DNA from 3 places in the Citrobacter farmeri genome. Region 2 is predicted to be linked to each of the others. Evidence: predicted binding sites of a transcription regulator. Region 2 holds the regulator's gene; each other region holds the start of a gene.

Region 1 (6,518 bases), 290 kb from region 2:
CTTCAAACGACTCCAGCAACTCCATGTCGGAACGTGAGGTTTCAATGGTGATCACATCGGCATCCAGCGCGGCGATAGAATCCATGATGTCGTTAAACTCGCAGTAACACATGTGGGTGTGGATTTGGGTATCGTCCTTCGCCACCGCTGCGTTGATGCGAAAAGCCTCCACGCCCCACGCCAGATAGGCATCCCAGTCGCTACGGCGCAACGGAAGTCCTTCACGCAGTGCTGGCTCATCGATCTGGATAATACCGATCCCTGCAGCCTCCAGATCCGCCACCTCGTCACGAAGCGCCAGCGCGATCTGTTTGGCAATCGTTTCACGACTGACATCTTCACGCGGGAAGGACCAGCAGAGAATGGTAACCGGGCCGGTCAACATGCCTTTTACCGGTTTGTCGGTCAGAGACTGGGCGTATTTCGCCCACTCGACGGTAATCGCTTCCGGGCGGCTGACGTCGCCGATCACCACCGGTGGTTTTACGCAGCGTGAACCGTAGCTCTGTACCCAGCCATTCTGGGTAAAAACGAAACCATCAAGGTGCTCGCCAAAATACTCCACCATGTCATTACGCTCGGCTTCACCGTGAACCAGCACATCCAGACCCAGACGTTCCTGCTCAACAATTGCCTGCTTAATATGTTCCGCAATACCGGTACGGTAGTGGTTCGCATCAAGCTGGCCTTTTTTGAAATCCAGACGCAAACCGCGAATTTCCGTGGTTTGTGGGAAAGAGCCTATCGTGGTGGTTGGCCAGGCGGGCAGTTTAAAGCGGGCGCGCTGAGCTTCGGCACGCACTTCATAGGCATTTGCGCGCTGGCTGTCCTGAGCGGTAATAGCCGCCAGACGCTTTTTCACAGCCGCATTGTGCACTCGAGTTGAGTGACGACGTGCCTGAATCGGTGCACTCCATTCGGTAATGGCGGCGGTATCACCACTGTTCAGCGCATCGCGCAGCAGCGCCAGTTCGCAACATTTTTGCAGGGCAAAGGCAAACCAGCTCTTCACTTCCGCATCCAGCCGCGTTTCGACGTTCAGGTCGATCGGACTGTGCAGCAGAGAGCAGGACGAAGCAACCCATAACGCTCGTTCGCCAACAATATCTTTAATTTGCGCATACTTCGCTGTCAGGTCAGCGCGCCAGACGTTGCGACCGTTCACCAGACCGGCAGACAGCAGCCAGTCAGATGGCAGGCGTTTGTGCAACGCCGTCACGTCATCTTTGCCGTGGACCAGGTCAACGTGCAGTCCCTGCACCGGCAGCGCGGCAATGGCATCAAGGTTTGGCGTCACACCTTCAAAATAGGTGGTCAGCAGCAGTTTCACTTTCCCGGAAAGCGCATCGTAGGCCGGTTTAAAAGCGTTCAGCCACGCCTGCGGCAGCTCCAGCACTAACGCCGGTTCGTCAATCTGTACCCACTCGATGCCACGTTTTGCCAGTTCCGCCAGCACCTGCTGGTAAACCGGCAGGATATCGTTAAGCAGGCTCAGACGGTCAAACTGTTCGCCTTTCACTTTGCCGAGCCACAGATAAGTCACCGGTCCCAGCAGCACAGGTTTCACCTTGTGGCCCAGCGCCAGCGCTTCATCCACTTCTTCCAGCAGTTGTGTCCAGGTCAGTTTGAACTGCTGGCCTTTAACAAACTCCGGCACCATGTAGTGGTAGTTGGTGTTAAACCATTTGGTCATTTCCGCCGCGGCAGCCGGTTCACCGGTCGGCGCGCGACCGCGACCAATGCGAAACAGGGTGTCAATGTCGACGGAACCGTCTTTGTTCTGATGACGAGCCGGCACGTTGCCGAGCAGCAGGCTGGTGGTCAGAACATGGTCATACCAGGCAAAGTCACCCACCGGCAGAAGATCGATACCCGCTTGCTTTTGTTGATCCCAGTGGCGCGCTCGCAGCTCGCGGCCTACCGCCAGTAATTCTTCACGGGTCACATTGCCCGCCCAGTAGCTTTCTTGCGCTTTTTTCAGCTCGCGACGCAGGCCAACGCGAGGGAAACCGAGGGTGTGATTCAGTATTGTCATTGTATGCCTCTTAGAATATTTGCAGGTTTTAGCCGTCCAGATGTTTACACTGCTATAATTCGCAAGTACTGTATATTCCTCAAGCGCAATTTGTTCATGCCGAAGTGAAGGACTTTCATGATCGAGATTAAACACCTGAAAACGCTCCAGGCGTTGCGGAATACCGGGTCACTGGCCGCCGCCGCGGCGACGCTGCATCAGACCCAATCCGCCCTGTCTCACCAGTTCAGCGATCTGGAGCAGCGCCTTGGCTTTCGGTTATTTATTCGTAAAAGCCAGCCGCTGCGTTTCACCCCTCAGGGTGAGATCCTGTTGCAACTGGCCGGTCAGGTCCTGCCGCAAATTAACCGCGCGTTGCAGGCCTGCAACGAACCGCAGCAGACTCGTTTGCGCATCGCGATTGAGTGTCATAGCTGTATTCAGTGGCTGACCCCGGCGCTGGAAAACTTCCGTGCCAAATGGCCGCAGGTGGAGATGGATTTTAAATCCGGCGTGACGTTTGATCCCCAGCCCGCGCTCCAGCAGGACGAACTGGATCTGGTGATGACCTCTGACATTCTGCCGCGCAGCGGGCTGCACTATTCGCCAATGTTTGATTTTGAAGTCCGGCTGGTGCTGGCCCCCGATCATCCGCTGACCAGCAAGACGCAGGTAACGCCGGAAGATTTAGCCAGCGAAACGCTGCTGATTTATCCGGTACAGCGCAGTCGACTGGACGTCTGGCGACATTTTCTCCAGCCAGCGGGGGTCAGTCCGTCACTGAAAAGTGTGGATAACACCCTGCTGTTGATTCAGATGGTGGCAGCAAACATGGGCATTGCCGCTCTGCCGCACTGGGTTGTGGAGAGTTTTGAGCGCCAGGGTCTGGTGGTAACCAGACCCCTGGGGGATGGCTTGTGGAGCCGCCTGTACGCCGCCGTGCGTGACGGCGAGCAGCGCCAGCCGGTGACCGAGGCGTTTATTCGATCGGCGCGCAATCACGCCTGCGAGCATCTGCCGTTTGTACGGAGCGCGGAGCGACCCATTTTCGATGCACCCACAGTGACGCCAGTATCACAATCGCACCCGTAATAAAGCTCGGCCAGTGAGGTTGTTGGTGCCAGATTGCCAGATTAACCAGCAGTCCTGCGGGCACATGCATGTTGTTCATAATGCCCAGCGTGCCCGCATCGACCTGCGTGGCACCGTAGTTCCACATGAAGTAGCCGATCCCTGAAGCCGCCACGCCCAGGAATACCAGAATGCCCCACTGGAGTGTCGTCTCCGGCATTTTCTGCGTATTGCCGAGCATGAACCAGGCAACCACAGCCACCAGAAACGCGCCGATGTAAAACCATGCAAACGCGTTATGCTGCGGCATCGGGCGCGTCTCCATCAGGCGCTTATAGCCCACCATCCCGATGGCAAAGCTAATGTTGGAAAGTTGTACCAGCAGCAGGCCAGTCCAGAAATGATCGGTTACCTGGTCATAGCGAATAATCCCTGCGCCAATCACCGCCAGCAGCGCACTGAAAGCATAGCCCCAGCGCAGCCGCCGCTTGCTCATCAGATCGTAAATCAGCGTGATATAGAGAGGCGTCAACACGGTAAACAGCAGCAGTTCAGAGACGGTCAGGTAGAGATAAGCGTGGAAACTCAGCATATACATGATGCCAAGCTGCATGGCACCCACCAGCATGTACAGGCCGATAGTTTTCAGGCCGTGCCCACGCGTACGCAGGAAAGGCAGGAATACCAGCGCCGCCAGACCAACCCTAACCAGCACCGCAAAATAGCTATCGACGTGTCCGGCAAGGTACTCACCAAACAAACTGAAGGAGAAGGCCCACAGGATCGTGGTGATGATAAGTAACGCCACAATGGATATCTCTTAGAATAAGGAGTATCCATTGTAGCGGAGAGTTAAGTTGACAACTGATTAATTAACAGGCAATCATTTTAGCGCAAGAAAAGATCGCGCAGATAGTGCGGTACCGCGTCATCAACGTTGATACCAATCACTTCCAGTTCCGGATGCAAATCCTTCAGGCGCTGGTGAGCATTGCCCATAATGCAGCCTTTACCCGCCATCGATAACATTTCAGCGTCGTTCATGCCATCGCCAAAAGCGATGCAGTCTTTAAGGCTGTAACCCATCGCTTTGGCAACCGCTTCCAGCGCATGACCTTTCGACACGCCGCCCGCCATCACTTCCAGGCAAGTGAGCGTGGAGAAACTCACGTTTACGCGATCGCCCCAGCGCGCATTAATGGCCTGTTCCAGCGGCAGCAGAACGTCATGAGAATGGCTGGTAAAGAACACTTTGCTGACGCCTTCCGGCTCAAGTAAACCGGGTTCAAACAGCGTGTAATGGAATACCGCCTCTTTGAAAAAGCGCATTTCATCCGGACGATGGCGGTTCATAAACCATTCGTCATCACGATAAACGTTGGTAATGATATCCGGGTTAGTGTTCACCACGCCAAACAGATCGCTGGCAATGTCGCGATCCAGGTTATGGGTAAACACCAGATTTCCATCCATGTCATGCACCCGCGCACCGTTGGAGGTGATCATCCAGGACTTAATCCCCAAATTATCACGGATCTGTCCCACGTCGACATGATGACGACCCGTCGCAAAAACAAAATTAACGCCACGCGCGGTCAGCAGCTTCAGCGTTTCTTTCGCGTAGGGGGATAGGGTATGGTCGGGAGAAAGCAGTGTGCCATCTAAATCAGACGCAACAACCTGATACATATAAAAATTCAACCTCTAAGCAAAGCGGTTTCCGCTGATGAGTTATGCTTGTTGAAAAAATCAACAATAGCCTGAAGCGCAACTGAGCGCATAGCGTCCTTTTCAAAAAGGATCTCATGGTAAGCGCCTTTAATAACCAGCGGATGACCCCCTTCGACAGGGTGGCCCGCTGCGGCGCGGAGTTCACAAAAACGTTCGTGCATGCGGTTATCCACCACACGCTCTTCTTCGGCCTGAATCAGCAGGGTTGGCGTGGCGTCATCACGCGCGCCTGCCAGCACCTGTTCAGCCGCCAGGATACCTTCCCGTACCCAGTGATACGTCGGGCCGCCGACACGCAGTTGCGGCTCATCCGCATAAAAACGCAAATTACGCCGATAGCGCTGTCGACTGTGGGTTAATAAATTCATGCCAAAAGGCAATGCCCGCCAACGTCCTGTGCCAATCGCATACCCTTCCCGGATACGCTGATGGCCTTCGGCCCAGTCCAGAATATGGCGTACCATCCAGTCCGGCAGACGCATCACAATACCAAACATCGGCGCGCAGAGCGCGATAGCATCACACTGATGCGGGTGACGCTGCAAAAACAGCGTCGCAATCGCTCCGCCCATCGAATGCGCCAGGATGTAGCGTTTACGCCACGGTCCCGGTTGAACTTCCTGCTCCCAGAATGCCAATAAATCATCAACATAGTCGTTGAAATTGTCGACATGACCGCGATTGGGATCCGATAGCATGCGCCCTGAACGTCCCTGGCCGCGATGGTCAATAATGAGAATATCGAAGCCCAGATCAAACAGGTCATACGCCAGCTCGGCGTACTTCACATAGCTTTCTATTCGACCCGGACAGATGACGATGACACGATCGTTATGCGCCGCGCGAAACCGGACAAAGCGCACCGGCACTCGGCCCACACCGGTCAATTCCGCTTCTTCACGCTGACGCCAGAAGTCTGTCAGCGGCCCCATGGAAAAAGCCGCAAACGCGTTTTCTCTCGTTTCCCAGTCTTTTTGCTGCTGAAACATCGGGTATCCAGCCTCGTTTACCAGGTAAAAATCGTTTTTTCAGTAGCGCGTAACACTTTGTTGCGACAGTAGCGTATTGTGGCATAAAAACAGACAATCAGGGAGTTTCTCATGACCTTCGAATGGTGGTTCGCCTATCTGCTGACATCCATAATTTTGAGCCTTTCACCCGGCTCCGGCGCCATCAACACCATGACGACCTCCATTAATCACGGCTATCGTGGCGCAGCAGCGTCGATTGCCGGGTTACAGGCTGGACTGGGCATTCATATCATCCTGGTCGGCGTCGGTCTGGGCACTCTGTTTTCGCGTTCCGTCATCGCCTTTGAGGTACTGAAATGGGCAGGTGCCGCCTATCTGATTTGGTTAGGCATTCAGCAATGGCGCGCCGCCGGAGCCATTGACCTGAATACCATGGCCCAGACCCAGTCGCGCGGTCGCCTGTTTAAACGCGCGGTATTCGTAAATCTGACAAACCCCAAAAGCATCGTCTTTCTGGCGGCCCTTTTCCCGCAGTTCGTGATGCCAAAAGAACCGCAACTGATGCAGTACATCGTGCTTGGCGTAACCACCATTGTGGTCGATATCGTGGTCATGATCGGCTACGCCACGCTGGCGCAGCGTATCGCCTTGTGGATAAAAGGGCCGAAACAGATGAAGGCATTGAATAAAGTCTTCGGTTCACTGTTTATGCTGGTGGGTGCACTACTGGC
Region 2 (6,518 bases):
AGCGGCACGACCAAACCCTTTTGATTTCAGGTCCTCGGGATCCACCGCCAGAATGCTGGAAGGCACGGCTTCAACACCGCGCAGCGTGTCGATGTCGCCCTGATCAATAGACGAACTCACGCGGGCACGGGCATTGGCTTTCGCCACAAAGGCCACAGCCAACACATCATTCGGAATGCTGACCGCAAGCCCAGCCCCAGCTTTCGCACTGGCCGTTTTCCCTTTCAGGGATTCAAGTTGGTCAGCCAGATCGCCTGCGGCATTTGACACCTGCCGGTAGCCTGTACTGCCGGGAACAAAGAGATCGAGGGGATTAATATTGTCCAGAGTGCGACGATAGTTATTTACGTCGTCGGTAACATCATCAATCTTATCGCGCAGATTATCCTTGTCGGAAATCTGCCCACCGATAGCCGGGAAGATCACCGTAATGTCATCATCCGGCTGTGACTTCGCCAACAATGCCGGGTTGATGAGTACGCCGCTGCCATAATTTGCCGACGCGACGCCCGTGCCGCCCATCGCGTCATTACGCGCTTCAGTCCAGGAATTTGCGGCACTCGCGGTTTGAGACGCCAACAGCGAGCCCGTCATCGCCACCACCAAAAGATTCAAATTTTTATTCACAGTAAGCCCATTTTATTCGCAGGTGAAAATCGTCTCTGTCAGTATCAACCAGACAGAGTTGGAGCATTGCTGTGATTAACAAGGAAAAAGTCGCCTGTTTTGCCCCTGTCCTTTTATCGCCGGGGCGTTTATTTTTGTGATAAGCCTCAATATATATAGAAGAGTTTGTAAATCAGGGAAAGATTAGCGAGCGATTTATCGCTCCGGCCTGGAACTCGGCGTTTCTCCCATAACATGATAAAGTGAGGGTTTTCTTACTCCACGCGATCCGAGGTGCCCAATGGAAAAGACCACAACGCAAGAGTTGCTGGCGCAAGCTGAAAAATTGTGCGCGCAACGCAATGTGCGCCTGACCCCACAGCGCCTCGAAGTGCTGCGGCTGATGAGCCTGCAGGAAGGTGCGATTAGCGCTTACGATCTGCTGGACCTGCTGCGTGAATCCGAACCGCAGGCCAAGCCGCCAACGGTCTATCGCGCACTCGATTTTCTGCTTGAACAAGGGTTTGTGCATAAGGTCGAATCCACCAACAGCTATGTGTTGTGCTACCTGTTCGATCAGCCAACCCATACTTCCGCGATGTTTATCTGCGACCGCTGCGGTGCAGTGAAAGAAGAGTGTGCGGAAGGCGTGGAAGACATTATGCATACGCTGGCGGCGAAGATGGGATTTGCTCTGCGCCACAATGTCATTGAAGCACACGGATTATGTTCAGCCTGCGTGGAAGTAGAAGCCTGTCGTCACCCTGGCGAGTGCCAGCACGATCATTCGATTCAGGTTAAAAAGAAACCTCGTTAAAGGCGAGGGCGGCATGCTATGCCGCCCGAAGCAAACAGAGGGGGGTACATCCTTGTACTCACGGGTAAGAGGGGGGATTACCAGCGATAGTCGTTGCGTTTTTCCCAGCTATCGACCTCTTTCTCCGCCTGATCTTTCGCGTAACCATAGCGTTCCTGAATTTTACCTACCAGTTGATCACGCTTACCTTCAATGACCGTCATATCGTCATCGGTCAGTTTGCCCCACTGCTCTTTCACCTTACCTTTAAACTGTTTCCAGTTACCGCCGACTTCGTCTTTATTCATCATAACGTCCTCTTTACCAGGCTGTGAATAGTGAGAGTAAACCGCCCAACTGCGTTCGTTTTCTGCTGGACGTGAGATTAAGTGTAGTCATAGATTCTGGGTTAAATTCACTATTCAGAATCTTTAACCATTACGAGGCAGCAAACCAGGTCCCGTTTCGCCAGTGACGTCGCCAAATCCAGGCTAATGACAACCCGCGCAGCGCCAGAAAAACCGCCAGCGCCAGCCATAAACCGTGATTACCCAACACGGGTAGCGCCAGCAGCGTCAGCGCAAACCCGGTAGCCGCCACCGCCATGCTGTTACGCATTTCAGCCGCCCGCGTTGCGCCGATAAACATGCCATCCAGCAGATAACACCAGACACCAACCAGAGGCAAAATCGCCTGCCAGACCAGGTAGCGATCGGCAAGTTGTTGGATTTGCGGTAGTGATGTCAGCAGCGCAACGATCGGTTCGCCCGCGAGTAAATAGACCAGTGAAAACAGCAGTGCGACGATGCCTGACTGACGGCACGCCGCACGCCAGACTTCCAGTAACTGACTGCCGTCGCGGGCGCCATAAGCCTGACCGGAATGCGCCTCCACGGCGTAGGCAAAGCCATCCAGCGCATAGGCCGTAAACGTCAGCAGCGTCATCAACACGGCGTTAACGGCGATGATATCGCTGCCCAGTCTGGCCCCCAGCACGGTGATCGCGCCAAAGCAGAGCTGCAGCAGCAGTGAACGCAGCATGATGTCGCGATTAAGCGCCAGAAGGCGGCGTACATTTCCCCGCCAGGCCTGTTTGAGCATGGCGCGGGAGACACCACGCAGGCGCAGTACTTTACGCACCATCAACAAACCGATCAGCAGCGTCGCATATTCCGCGATTACCGTCGCCAGCGCGGCCCCTTGCACGTTCATGTGCAGCCCCATCACCAGCCAAAGGTCGAGCACAATATTCAAAATATTGCCGACAATCAGCAGAATAACCGGTGCACGCGCGTACTGTACGCCCAGCAACCAGCCGAGCAGTACCAGATTCGCCAGCGACGCCGGAGCGCTCAGCCAGCGAATGGCCAGAAACCGTCTTGCCTGCTCCAGCACCGCTTCGCTACCACCCACGATGTGCAGCGCCAGATCGATAATCGGTGTGCGAAAGAGCGCAATCATAGCCCCAGCGCCCAACGCCAGGATCAGCGGTTGCACCAGAGCCCGTGCCAGCGCCTGAGGATTCTTCGCGCCGAACGCCTGCGCCGTCAGCCCGGTCGTGCTCATGCGTAAAAAGAGCAGGAGCATGAACAGAAAACTCGTTGCCGTCGCCCCCACTGCCACCCCGCCAAGATATACAGGGCTGTCCAGGTGACCAATGACCGCCGTATCCACCAGTCCCAGCAGAGGAACGGTGATATTGGAGAAAATCATAGGTAAGGCGAGACGCCAGAGCGCCTTGTCAGCAGAAGCAAAAAACGGCATGGAGCGAGCCTGAGAAGAGGTCATAACGAGAGTGGTGAGAGTGCCGGATAACGGCGTAAACGCCTTATCCGGCCTACAGGATTACTACAGCCATTCACCGTTACGGATGACGCCAACGGCCAATCCTTCGATGGTGAAATTCTGTTCGCGAAGGTCAACCAGGATAGGTTTAAATTCGCTGTTTTCAGGCAGTAACTCAACTTTATTGCCCTGTTTTTTCAAGCGTTTGACCGTCACTTCGTCGTCGATACGCGCCACAACCACCTGGCCGTTACGCACATCCTGGGTTTTGTGTACCGCCAACAGATCGCCATCCATAATACCGATATCTTTCATCGACATCCCGCTGACGCGCAGCAGGAAATCGGCATTCGGCTTAAACAGAGACGGGTCCACCTGATAATGGCCTTCGATGTGCTGCTGCGCCAACAGTGGTTCGCCCGCCGCGACACGACCGATAAGCGGTAACCCCTCTTCTTCTTCCTGCAGCAGTCGAATGCCGCGAGAAGCGCCGGAGACGATTTCAATTGCCCCTTTCCGCGCCAGCGCTTTCAGGTGTTCTTCAGCCGCGTTTGGGGAACGGAACCCCAAACGCTGTGCGATCTCCGCACGCGTCGGTGGCATACCTGTCTGGCTGATGTGATCCCGAATGAGATCAAACACCTCTTGTTGCCTGGCCGTTAACGCTTTCATTCCGCCCCCTGGGTGTATATACAGTTATGCTGTGAGTATATACAGCTAAAGGTGATTTTGGAACCACAAACTGCACATTCAACAGCAGATTTAACCTGTTATGGAATCAGGGTCGAAAAAACCTTAGCGAAAATGTGTCCACAGCAGGAGGCCCCAGGTGATCAGCGCCACAATGATAGAGAGCAGCACCGCCGCCGATCCCATATCTTTTGCACGACCAGAGAGTTCATGATAATCAGAGCCGATACGGTCCACCACGGCCTCAATGGCGCTGTTCAGAATTTCAACAATCATGACCAGCATAACGGAGCCGATCAATAGAACGCGCGTGATGGCATCCACATCCAGCCAGCAGGCGATAGCGACGGCCAGCAAAACCGCCACACTCTCCTGACGGAACGCGGCCTCGTTAATCCACGCGGCGCGAAAACCTTTCCAGGAATAGCCTGCAGCTTTGATAATTCGGGTGAATCCAGTGGTATTATTAGCCATTAAAAGAACCTTTTTGCATTATTGGCGTCAATGACATTGTCTAATTAACTCATGTGATTCGAGTTAGGGCACGCGGCGCGAAGTATGACGGGATACACCAGAAATTCACATGACTTTCTGATATCCTTGCAACGCAATTGCATTATTAACCAGAGGCTTTACATCGTTTATGTCCGGCTGGCCACGAATTTACTACAAAATCCTGAATTTACCATTAAGTGTACTGGTAAAAAGCAAGTCTATTCCGGCAGATCCTGCCCCGGAATTGGGACTCAATACCTCTCGTCCAATTATGTACGTTTTACCGTACAACTCCAAAGCGGACTTGCTGACGCTGCGCGCGCAATGTCTGGCGCACGATCTCCCCGACCCGTTAGTGCCGCTGGAGATCGATGGCACCCAGTTGCCACGCTATGTATTCATTCACGGCGGACCGCGGGTATTCACCTATTACACACCGAAAGAAGAGTCCATCAAGCTGTTCCATAACTATCTCGACCTGCATCGCAGCAATCCAGACCTGGATGTGCAAATGGTGCCAGTGTCGGTGATGTTTGGACGCTCGCCGGGCCGTGAGAAGGGTGAGGTTAACCCGCCACTGCGCATGCTTAACGGCATCCAGAAATTCTTTGCCGTCTCCTGGCTGGGGCGCGACAGCTTTGTCCGTTTCTCACCTTCCGTGTCCCTGCGCCGAATGGCCGATGAGCACGGCACGGATAAAATCATTGCGCAGAAACTGGCACGCGTGGCGCGTATGCACTTCGCCCGTCAGCGTCTTGCCGCTGTGGGACCGCGCCTGCCTGCACGTCAGGATCTCTTCAACAAACTGTTGGCGTCCAAAGCGATTGCCCGCGCGGTCGAAGATGAAGCGCGCAGCAAGAAAATCTCCCATGAAAAGGCACAGCAAAACGCGATTGCGCTGATGGAAGAGATCGCCGCCAACTTCTCATACGAAATGATTCGCCTGACCGACCGCATCCTGGGTTTCACCTGGAACCGGCTCTATCAGGGGATCAACGTTCATAACGCCGAGCGCGTTCGCCAACTGGCGCACGACGGGCACGAAATTGTCTATGTTCCCTGCCACCGCAGCCACATGGACTATCTGCTGCTCTCCTACGTGCTCTATCACCAGGGGCTGGTGCCACCGCATATTGCCGCGGGTATCAACCTGAACTTTTGGCCAGCAGGCCCGATCTTCCGCCGCCTGGGCGCGTTCTTTATTCGCCGTACCTTTAAGGGCAATAAGCTCTATTCCACCGTCTTCCGTGAGTATCTGGGCGAACTGTTCAGCCGCGGCTACTCGGTTGAATACTTTGTCGAAGGCGGTCGTTCCCGTACGGGTCGTCTGCTGGATCCGAAAACCGGCACGCTATCAATGACTATTCAGGCGATGCTGCGCGGTGGCACCCGTCCGATCACCCTGGTGCCGATTTACATCGGTTACGAACATGTGATGGAAGTGGGGACCTATGCCAAAGAGCTGCGCGGGGCAACCAAAGAGAAAGAGAGTCTGCCGCAGATGCTGCGTGGCTTGAGCAAGCTGCGTAATCTCGGTCAGGGCTACGTGAACTTTGGCGAGCCAATGCCGTTGATGACGTACCTGAATCACCACGTGCCGGAGTGGCGCGAGTCGATTGATCCTATCGAAGCCGTGCGTCCGGCCTGGCTGACGCCGACAGTGAACGGGATTGCGGCAGAGCTGATGGTGCGTATTAACAACGCGGGTGCGGCTAACGCGATGAACCTGTGCTGCACCGCGCTGTTAGCTTCCCGTCAGCGTTCGCTGACCCGCGAGCAACTGACCGAGCAGCTCAACTGTTATCTGGATCTGATGCGCAATGTGCCGTATTCCTCTGATTCGACTGTGCCATCGGTCAGCGCGAGCGATCTTATCGATCACGCGTTGCAGATGAACAAGTTCGAAGTCGAGAAAGATACCATTGGCGATATCATCATTCTGCCGCGCGAGCAGGCGGTGCTGATGACCTACTATCGCAATAACATCGCGCATATGCTGGTGCTACCTTCACTGATGGCCGCGATCGTGACCCAGCATCGTCATATTTCCCGTGAAGCACTGCTGCAACACGTTGACGTGCTCTACCCGATGTTAAAAGCCGAACTGTTCCTGCGCTGGGAGCGCGATGAACTGGCTGGCGTGATT
Region 3 (6,518 bases), 2.1 Mb from region 2:
GGCTATCAACGCTGACGTTAATGCCGGTCAAGCCAGCATCGCGCCAGTGGGCGGCATCACGTGCCAGACGGTAGCCGTTAGTGGTCACCGCCAGTTGGCGAATCGCGTCGTTTTCACGCACGGCGGCGATGATGTCGGTAAAGTCTCGGCGCAGGGAGGGTTCACCACCGGTCAGGCGCACTTTTTCAGTGCCCAGGTTGGCAAAGGCGCGGGTCACCCGACGAATTTCATCGACGGAGAGAAAACCTTTATTCGTGACGCCGCCGGGTTTGTAGCCATCCGGCAGACAGTATGTGCAACGAAAGTTACACACGTCGGTAATCGACAGACGCAAGTAATAAAACTTGCGTGCGAAAGCATCGGTCAGTTGTGTGGCCATGTACACCTTTCCAAATACGGGAGGCGAAGTCATTTCTTCCTGCGCCCTGGTGGCAATGCGTTTGCGTTGTCACGGCCAAAGCACCGTATCATTTGACCCAGGTGCAGAGGCTAGAGTGTTTACTGTGGTTATGCCGATACTAGCGTGTAAAGGCGCATTATGCCATTCACACTTAACGCTGTATAATCATGTATATAGCGTCATGATCGTGCTATTTCGCTACAGAATAAGCGAAAATAGCACTTTTGCATTGATGTACATCATTTCGCTGTCAGGCGCGCATCACCTTAAAGGGGTAGTGTGGCAGAATTTATTTTCTCAACTCGCCGCGGGCGAATTGCTGAAAAGCCCCTGTTTGCGCTACTGTAGCGCGGTAAATCTGACATCAGGAATTTTTATGCGCAATCGTACGCTGGCTGACCTGGATCGTGTCGTTGCTCTCGGCGGAGGGCATGGATTAGGGCGCGTTCTCTCTTCCCTCTCATCCCTGGGTTCACGCCTCACCGGTATCGTGACTACCACCGATAACGGCGGCTCGACGGGCCGTATTCGCCGTTCAGAAGGGGGGATCGCCTGGGGCGATATGCGCAACTGTCTCAATCAGTTGATTACCGAGCCGAGCGTCGCCTCCGCCATGTTTGAATACCGTTTTGCCGGGAATGGCGAACTTTCCGGTCATAACCTCGGAAATCTGATGTTAAAGGCGCTCGATCACCTGAGCGTGCGGCCTCTGGAAGCCATCAATTTAATTCGTAATCTGCTGAAAGTGGATGCACATTTAATCCCTATGTCGGAGCTGCCTGTTGACCTGATGGCGATCGACGATCAGGGGCATGAAGTGTACGGCGAGGTGAATATCGATCAGCTCACCTCACCGTTGCAGGAGCTGATGCTGTCGCCGAAGGTGCCTACCACCCGGGAAGCCGTGCAGGCGATTAACGACGCCGACCTGATTATTATCGGCCCGGGCAGCTTTTACACCAGCCTGATGCCAATCCTGCTGCTGGACGATCTTGCGCAGGCGCTGCGTCGCACACAGGCACCCATGGTTTATATCGGTAATCTGGGTCGGGAACTGAGCATCCCGGCCGCAAGCCTGACGCTTATCGATAAGCTAACCATTATGGAGCAGTACGTTGGCAAGAAAGTCGTTGATGCGGTTATCGTGGGGCCGAAGGTAGATATCTCTGCCGTCAGTGACCGGGTGGTCATTCAGGAAGTGCTGGAGGCCAGCGATATTCCCTATCGCCATGACCGCCAGTTATTACACAACGCGCTGGAGAAAGCCGTACAGGCCCTGCGGTAAACGGTGCATTGCTGCACCGCCATCCGGTAGTCTCTCACGAAGCCGCGATAAACAGTTCACGCAGCTGATGCAGTTGATCGCGAATCTGCGCGGCCTCTTCGAACTCCAGGTTCTGCGCATGCTGCATCATCTGCCCTTCCAGCTCGTGAATTTTCTGCTGCAGCGCTTTTGGCGTCATGTCCAGTTCGACCACATCCGACGCCGCCGAGGAACGCGACTTGCCTCTGCCCTTCGCCCTGGTTTTCGCAATGTTCTGCCCCAGCGCCAGAATATCGACCACTTTTTTATTCAGGCCCTGCGGGATAATGCCGTGCTCTTCGTTGTACTGCTGCTGTTTCTCGCGACGGCGTTCGGTTTCGCTAATCGCCTTCGCCATTGAGGCCGTAATTTTGTCGCCGTAGAGAATCGCTTTGCCGTTAATGTTACGCGCCGCACGACCAATGGTCTGAATCAGCGAACGTTCGGAACGCAGGAACCCTTCCTTGTCAGCATCGAGAATCGCCACCAGCGACACCTCCGGCATGTCGAGACCTTCACGCAACAGGTTGATCCCCACCAGCACATCAAACTCGCCCAGACGCAGGTCACGAATGATTTCCATACGCTCTACGGTGTCGATGTCCGAGTGCAGATAGCGCACCCGCTCGCCGTGTTCTTCCAGATACTCGGTGAGATCTTCCGCCATCCGTTTAGTCAGCGTGGTTACCAGGACACGTTCGTTGATCTGCGCACGTTTGCGGATCTCAGAGAGCAGATCGTCTACCTGCGTTGCTACCGGACGTACTTCAATCACCGGATCCAGCAACCCTGTCGGGCGCACGACCTGATCAACCACATCGCCGCCTGATTTCTCCAGCTCATAATTGCCCGGCGTCGCAGAAACATAGATCGTTTGCGGTGCAAGCGCTTCAAACTCTTCGAACTTTAACGGGCGGTTATCCAGCGCCGACGGCAGACGGAAACCATACTCCACCAGCGTCTCTTTACGCGCGCGGTCGCCACGATACATCCCGCCAATCTGCGGGATAGTCACGTGGGACTCATCCACCACCAACAAACCGTCGGCGGGCAAATAGTCAAACAACGTCGGCGGTGGCTCACCCGGCCCGCGTCCTGACAGAAAGCGCGAGTAGTTTTCAATCCCTGAGCAGTAGCCCAGCTCGTTCATCATCTCCAGATCAAACTGAGTACGTTGGCTCAGACGCTGCTCTTCCAGCAGTTTGTCATTGGCGAGCAGGACTTTGCGACGATCGGCCAGTTCGACTTTGATCTCTTCCATCGCTTGTACAATGCGTTCACGCGGGGTCACGTAGTGCGTTTTAGGGTAGATGGTGTAGCGCGAAATGGTGGATTCCACCTGCCCGGTCAGCGGATCAAACAGCGACAGACGCTCCACCTCTTCGTCAAACAGTTCAACGCGCAGTGCAATATCGTCGGATTCCGCCGGGAAGATATCGATCACCTCACCGCGCACGCGGAAAGTCCCGCGCTGGAAAGCCTGATCGTTACGGGTATATTGCAGTTCGGCCAGTCGACGCAAAATGGCGCGCTGATCGATAATCATGCCCACCGTCAAATGCAGCATCATCTTCAGATACAAATCCGGGTCGCCCAGACCATAGATAGCAGAAACGGACGCCACGACGATCACGTCACGGCGCTCCAGCAATGCTTTGGTGGCAGACAAACGCATTTGCTCAATGTGTTCGTTCACCGACGCATCCTTTTCGATGAAGGTATCAGAGCTGGGAACGTACGCTTCCGGCTGATAATAGTCGTAGTAAGAGACGAAATACTCGACGGCGTTATCCGGGAAAAACTCTTTCATTTCGCCATACAGCTGCGCCGCCAGCGTTTTGTTGGGTGCCAGCACCATCGTCGGGCGCTGTAGATCGGCAATCACATTGGCGATAGTGAACGTTTTCCCTGACCCCGTTACGCCAAGCAGCGTCTGGTGCGCCAGGCCGTCCTCCAGTCCCTCTTCCAGGCGTCGTATTGCCTCAGGCTGATCGCCGGAAGGTTTAAATGCGGAATTCAGTTTGAACGGTTTACTCATGAGCAGCTACCTGAAGGAATGGGCGGGCAGGTGTGTAATTTTACTCGCAGAAGATAATATTGCCAGTAAAATATACTGGATGAAAAAACAGTAACGCCTCATAATATTTGTGTTACGCGTGATAAAATCGGATCGGAGACGGCTAAAATTTCATCGCTGACAAGATATTATACCAGGAAGCGGGTTTATCCCCAGACCAATGACTTCGTTAACATTGTCAAGATGTGTTATGAAAGTTTTATTGCATTCAATGACCACAATATGACAGCCATTGATTTTATCTAACGAGCTGTAAAACAAAGACTATTTTGTAAAGCCGTCTTTCGCATCAATTCGGCTGGAAGCCGCGTATTCTCTCGCTTGCCCTGCGTTTTCTAACTCTAATACACAAGGTTATCCACAGGAATGGTGGATAACTGCCTGCAGGCCGTATGGTCTGCCGCCTGGCAAATTCCCGGTTCGACCCGCCAGGACGCACATAAAAAAAAATTATCGCTAAATTTTGATTTTTATCAGCTAACGGAGTGCCCCTGGCAGGCGAGATCTTGCTCGCAATTTTGCGTTTTACTCATCCAAGAGCAAAGAGAGATCCAGATATTGTCCTGTGGCCGCATTTTCAGCTCCGGCCGCCAGCCACGGGATTTCACCCAACAGCGGCGCAGGGATAACCCGCTGAAGCGTCGCCATATACTCAGGGTGGCGTTTTCCCGGCGGCGTAACGTCATTCGCCACCCATCCGGCAAGCAGGAGCCCCGCCTGTTCTACAGCCTGCGCTGTCAGCATGGCATGGTTAATACACCCCAGCTTCACGCCAACGACCAGGATCACCGGCAACCGTTCACTCTGAACCCAGTCAGCGAAGGTATAATCCTCCGCAAGCGGTGTAAACCAACCGCCTGCGCCTTCTACCAACAGCCATTCCGCCTGTGCGTCCAGCGCGCGTAGCCCGTCTGACAGCACGTCAGCACGAATCGGTTTCCCCTCATCGGCGCTAATGATATGCGGCGAAGTGGGTTCCGCGAAGGTGTAAGGATTCACCGCCGCATACTCCAGCGCCAGACCGCTGTTGCGCTGAAGCGCCAGGGCGTCACTGTTGCGTAATCCCTCTGGCGTCATTTCACTGCCGGACGCCACCGGCTTGTATCCGGCCGTCCGGTAGCCCAGACTGCGCGCCGCCTGTAATAACGCACAACTGGCGACGGTTTTACCGACTTCCGTATCGGTGCCGGTAACAAAATAACGTTTAGTCACGTTCAATCACTCCTGCAAAAAGATGGTAGGTCAGAGGATATTTCCCCTGCCGCTGGGGCCAGGCCAGCTGCAGCTGCTGCAACTGCGAGCGGGTTAAAACGCCCGACGCGCGCCCCTCGTGCAAATGGGTCGCGCCGATACCTTTCAGTGAGCGCATGGCGCTCAGGGCGTCATCAAACTCCAGCGTCAGGGAGATCGACTGATGCTCTCCCTGCCAGCCGCGCATCGCATCACACAAGGCCTCACAAGATAAAAACCGGTTGCCATGCGCCCGGTTATCCACCGCGCGCCAGGCCTGATGAAGTTCTGGCAGCGAGTCCTGGGCCAGCGTGGTGAAAGCCACACAGCCGCCAGGACGTACGACCCGGTAAAGTTCGCTTAGCGCATGATGCAGACTGTCACACCACTGCACGGCCAGATTGCTCCAGGCCAGGTCGAACGTCGCGCTGGCTAACGGCAGCGACTCGATGTCTCCGGCAAGGTAGTGATGCGCCACATTCTGACGACGCGCCTCGTCCAGCATCCGGTCAGAGAGATCCAGTGCGGTAACCTGACTGCCCCGCTCGCGCCAGTAGCAGCTCAGACGCCCCGGCCCGCAGCCGGCATCCAGCACCTGCAAAAACGGGCGATGCGGCAGTTGCGCCAGCAACGCGTCAGCGCTCAGGCGCTGCAATGTGGCATGCTGCTCATAGTGCGCTGCCGCGCGGCCAAACGCCGCCGCGACAGCCTGCTTATTCACTTGTCCCATGCAGCACCTCCAGCAAACGATCGATATCCTTAGGTTCATGCCCCTGGGTTATCGTCAGGCGCAGGCGGGCCGTGCCAACGGGCACGGTCGGTGGCCGGATAGCCGTGACCCAGCAGCCCTGATGGCGTAAGGTGTCCGCCAGCTGCAAAGCGCGTGCGTTATCGCCGACAATCAGCGGCTGGATGGCACTGTGCGACTGCGCCAGCGTGAAATCGGCATGATTGATTGCCGAACGAAAGCGCTGGATAAGCTTCGCCAGTTTCTCCCTGCGTGCGTCACCGTCCTGACTGCGAATCACCGAAAGCGAGGCCTGTAGCGCCATCGCCTGCGCAGGCGGCATGCTGGTGCTGTAAATCAGATGACGGGCGAACTGCAGCAGATAATCAGCAACGCTTTCAGAGCACAGGATCGCCGCACCGCTGACACCAAAGCCTTTACCGAACGTCACGACCAACAATTCCGGTTTTACCCGCTGCTGCCAGCAGCTTCCGCGTCCCTCTTCTCCATTCACGCCAATACCGTGGGCATCATCCACCAACAGCCAGGCCCTGTGCGCCTGTGCAGCACGCTGAATTTCCGCCAGCGGCGCGCTGTCGCCATCCATACTGAACACCCCCTCAGTCACCACCAGCTGTCGTCCCGAACAGCGGGCGTCAAGCAGGCGCGCGAGATGCGACGGGTCGTTATGGGTAAAGCGGCGAAGCGGGGCTGGACTCAGGCTGGCCGCTTCCAGCAGCGAAGCATGGCTGAGGCGGTCAGCAACAATCCGATCATCTTT

What was found. Region 2 encodes LexA, which represses DNA repair genes until DNA is damaged. Its sites were predicted from a motif close to TNCTGTATGTACATACAGNA; they were not measured.
Region 1: the regulator LexA is predicted to act here: its motif matches at 2,102-2,121, upstream of metR (HTH-type transcriptional regulator MetR).
Region 3: the regulator LexA is predicted to act here: its motif matches at 3,815-3,834, upstream of uvrB (excinuclease ABC subunit UvrB).

The regions. Positions count from the first base shown of each region.
Region 1 is NZ_CP077291.1:40,594-47,111, reverse strand. It holds gene metE (5-methyltetrahydropteroyltriglutamate--homocysteine S-methyltransferase) at 1-2,035, opposite strand, end outside; gene metR (HTH-type transcriptional regulator MetR) at 2,153-3,106, shown strand; gene I6L53_RS00230 (carboxylate/amino acid/amine transporter) at 2,994-3,893, opposite strand; gene yigL (sugar/pyridoxal phosphate phosphatase YigL) at 3,974-4,774, opposite strand; gene pldB (lysophospholipase L2) at 4,783-5,805, opposite strand; gene rhtB (homoserine/homoserine lactone efflux protein) at 5,917-6,518, shown strand, end outside.
Region 2 is NZ_CP077291.1:335,124-341,641, reverse strand. It holds gene I6L53_RS01560 (conjugal transfer protein TraF) at 1-594, opposite strand, end outside; gene zur (zinc uptake transcriptional repressor Zur) at 908-1,423, shown strand; gene I6L53_RS01550 (CsbD family protein) at 1,501-1,710, opposite strand; gene dinF (MATE family efflux transporter DinF) at 1,841-3,166, opposite strand; gene lexA (transcriptional repressor LexA) at 3,251-3,859, opposite strand; gene I6L53_RS01535 (diacylglycerol kinase) at 3,983-4,351, opposite strand; gene plsB (glycerol-3-phosphate 1-O-acyltransferase PlsB) at 4,521-6,518, shown strand, end outside.
Region 3 is NZ_CP077291.1:3,123,436-3,129,953, forward strand. It holds gene moaA (GTP 3',8-cyclase MoaA) at 1-379, opposite strand, end outside; molybdenum cofactor riboswitch at 367-509, opposite strand; gene yvcK (uridine diphosphate-N-acetylglucosamine-binding protein YvcK) at 777-1,685, shown strand; gene uvrB (excinuclease ABC subunit UvrB) at 1,720-3,741, opposite strand; gene bioD (dethiobiotin synthase) at 4,306-4,992, opposite strand; gene bioC (malonyl-ACP O-methyltransferase BioC) at 4,985-5,740, opposite strand; gene bioF (8-amino-7-oxononanoate synthase) at 5,724-6,518, opposite strand, start outside.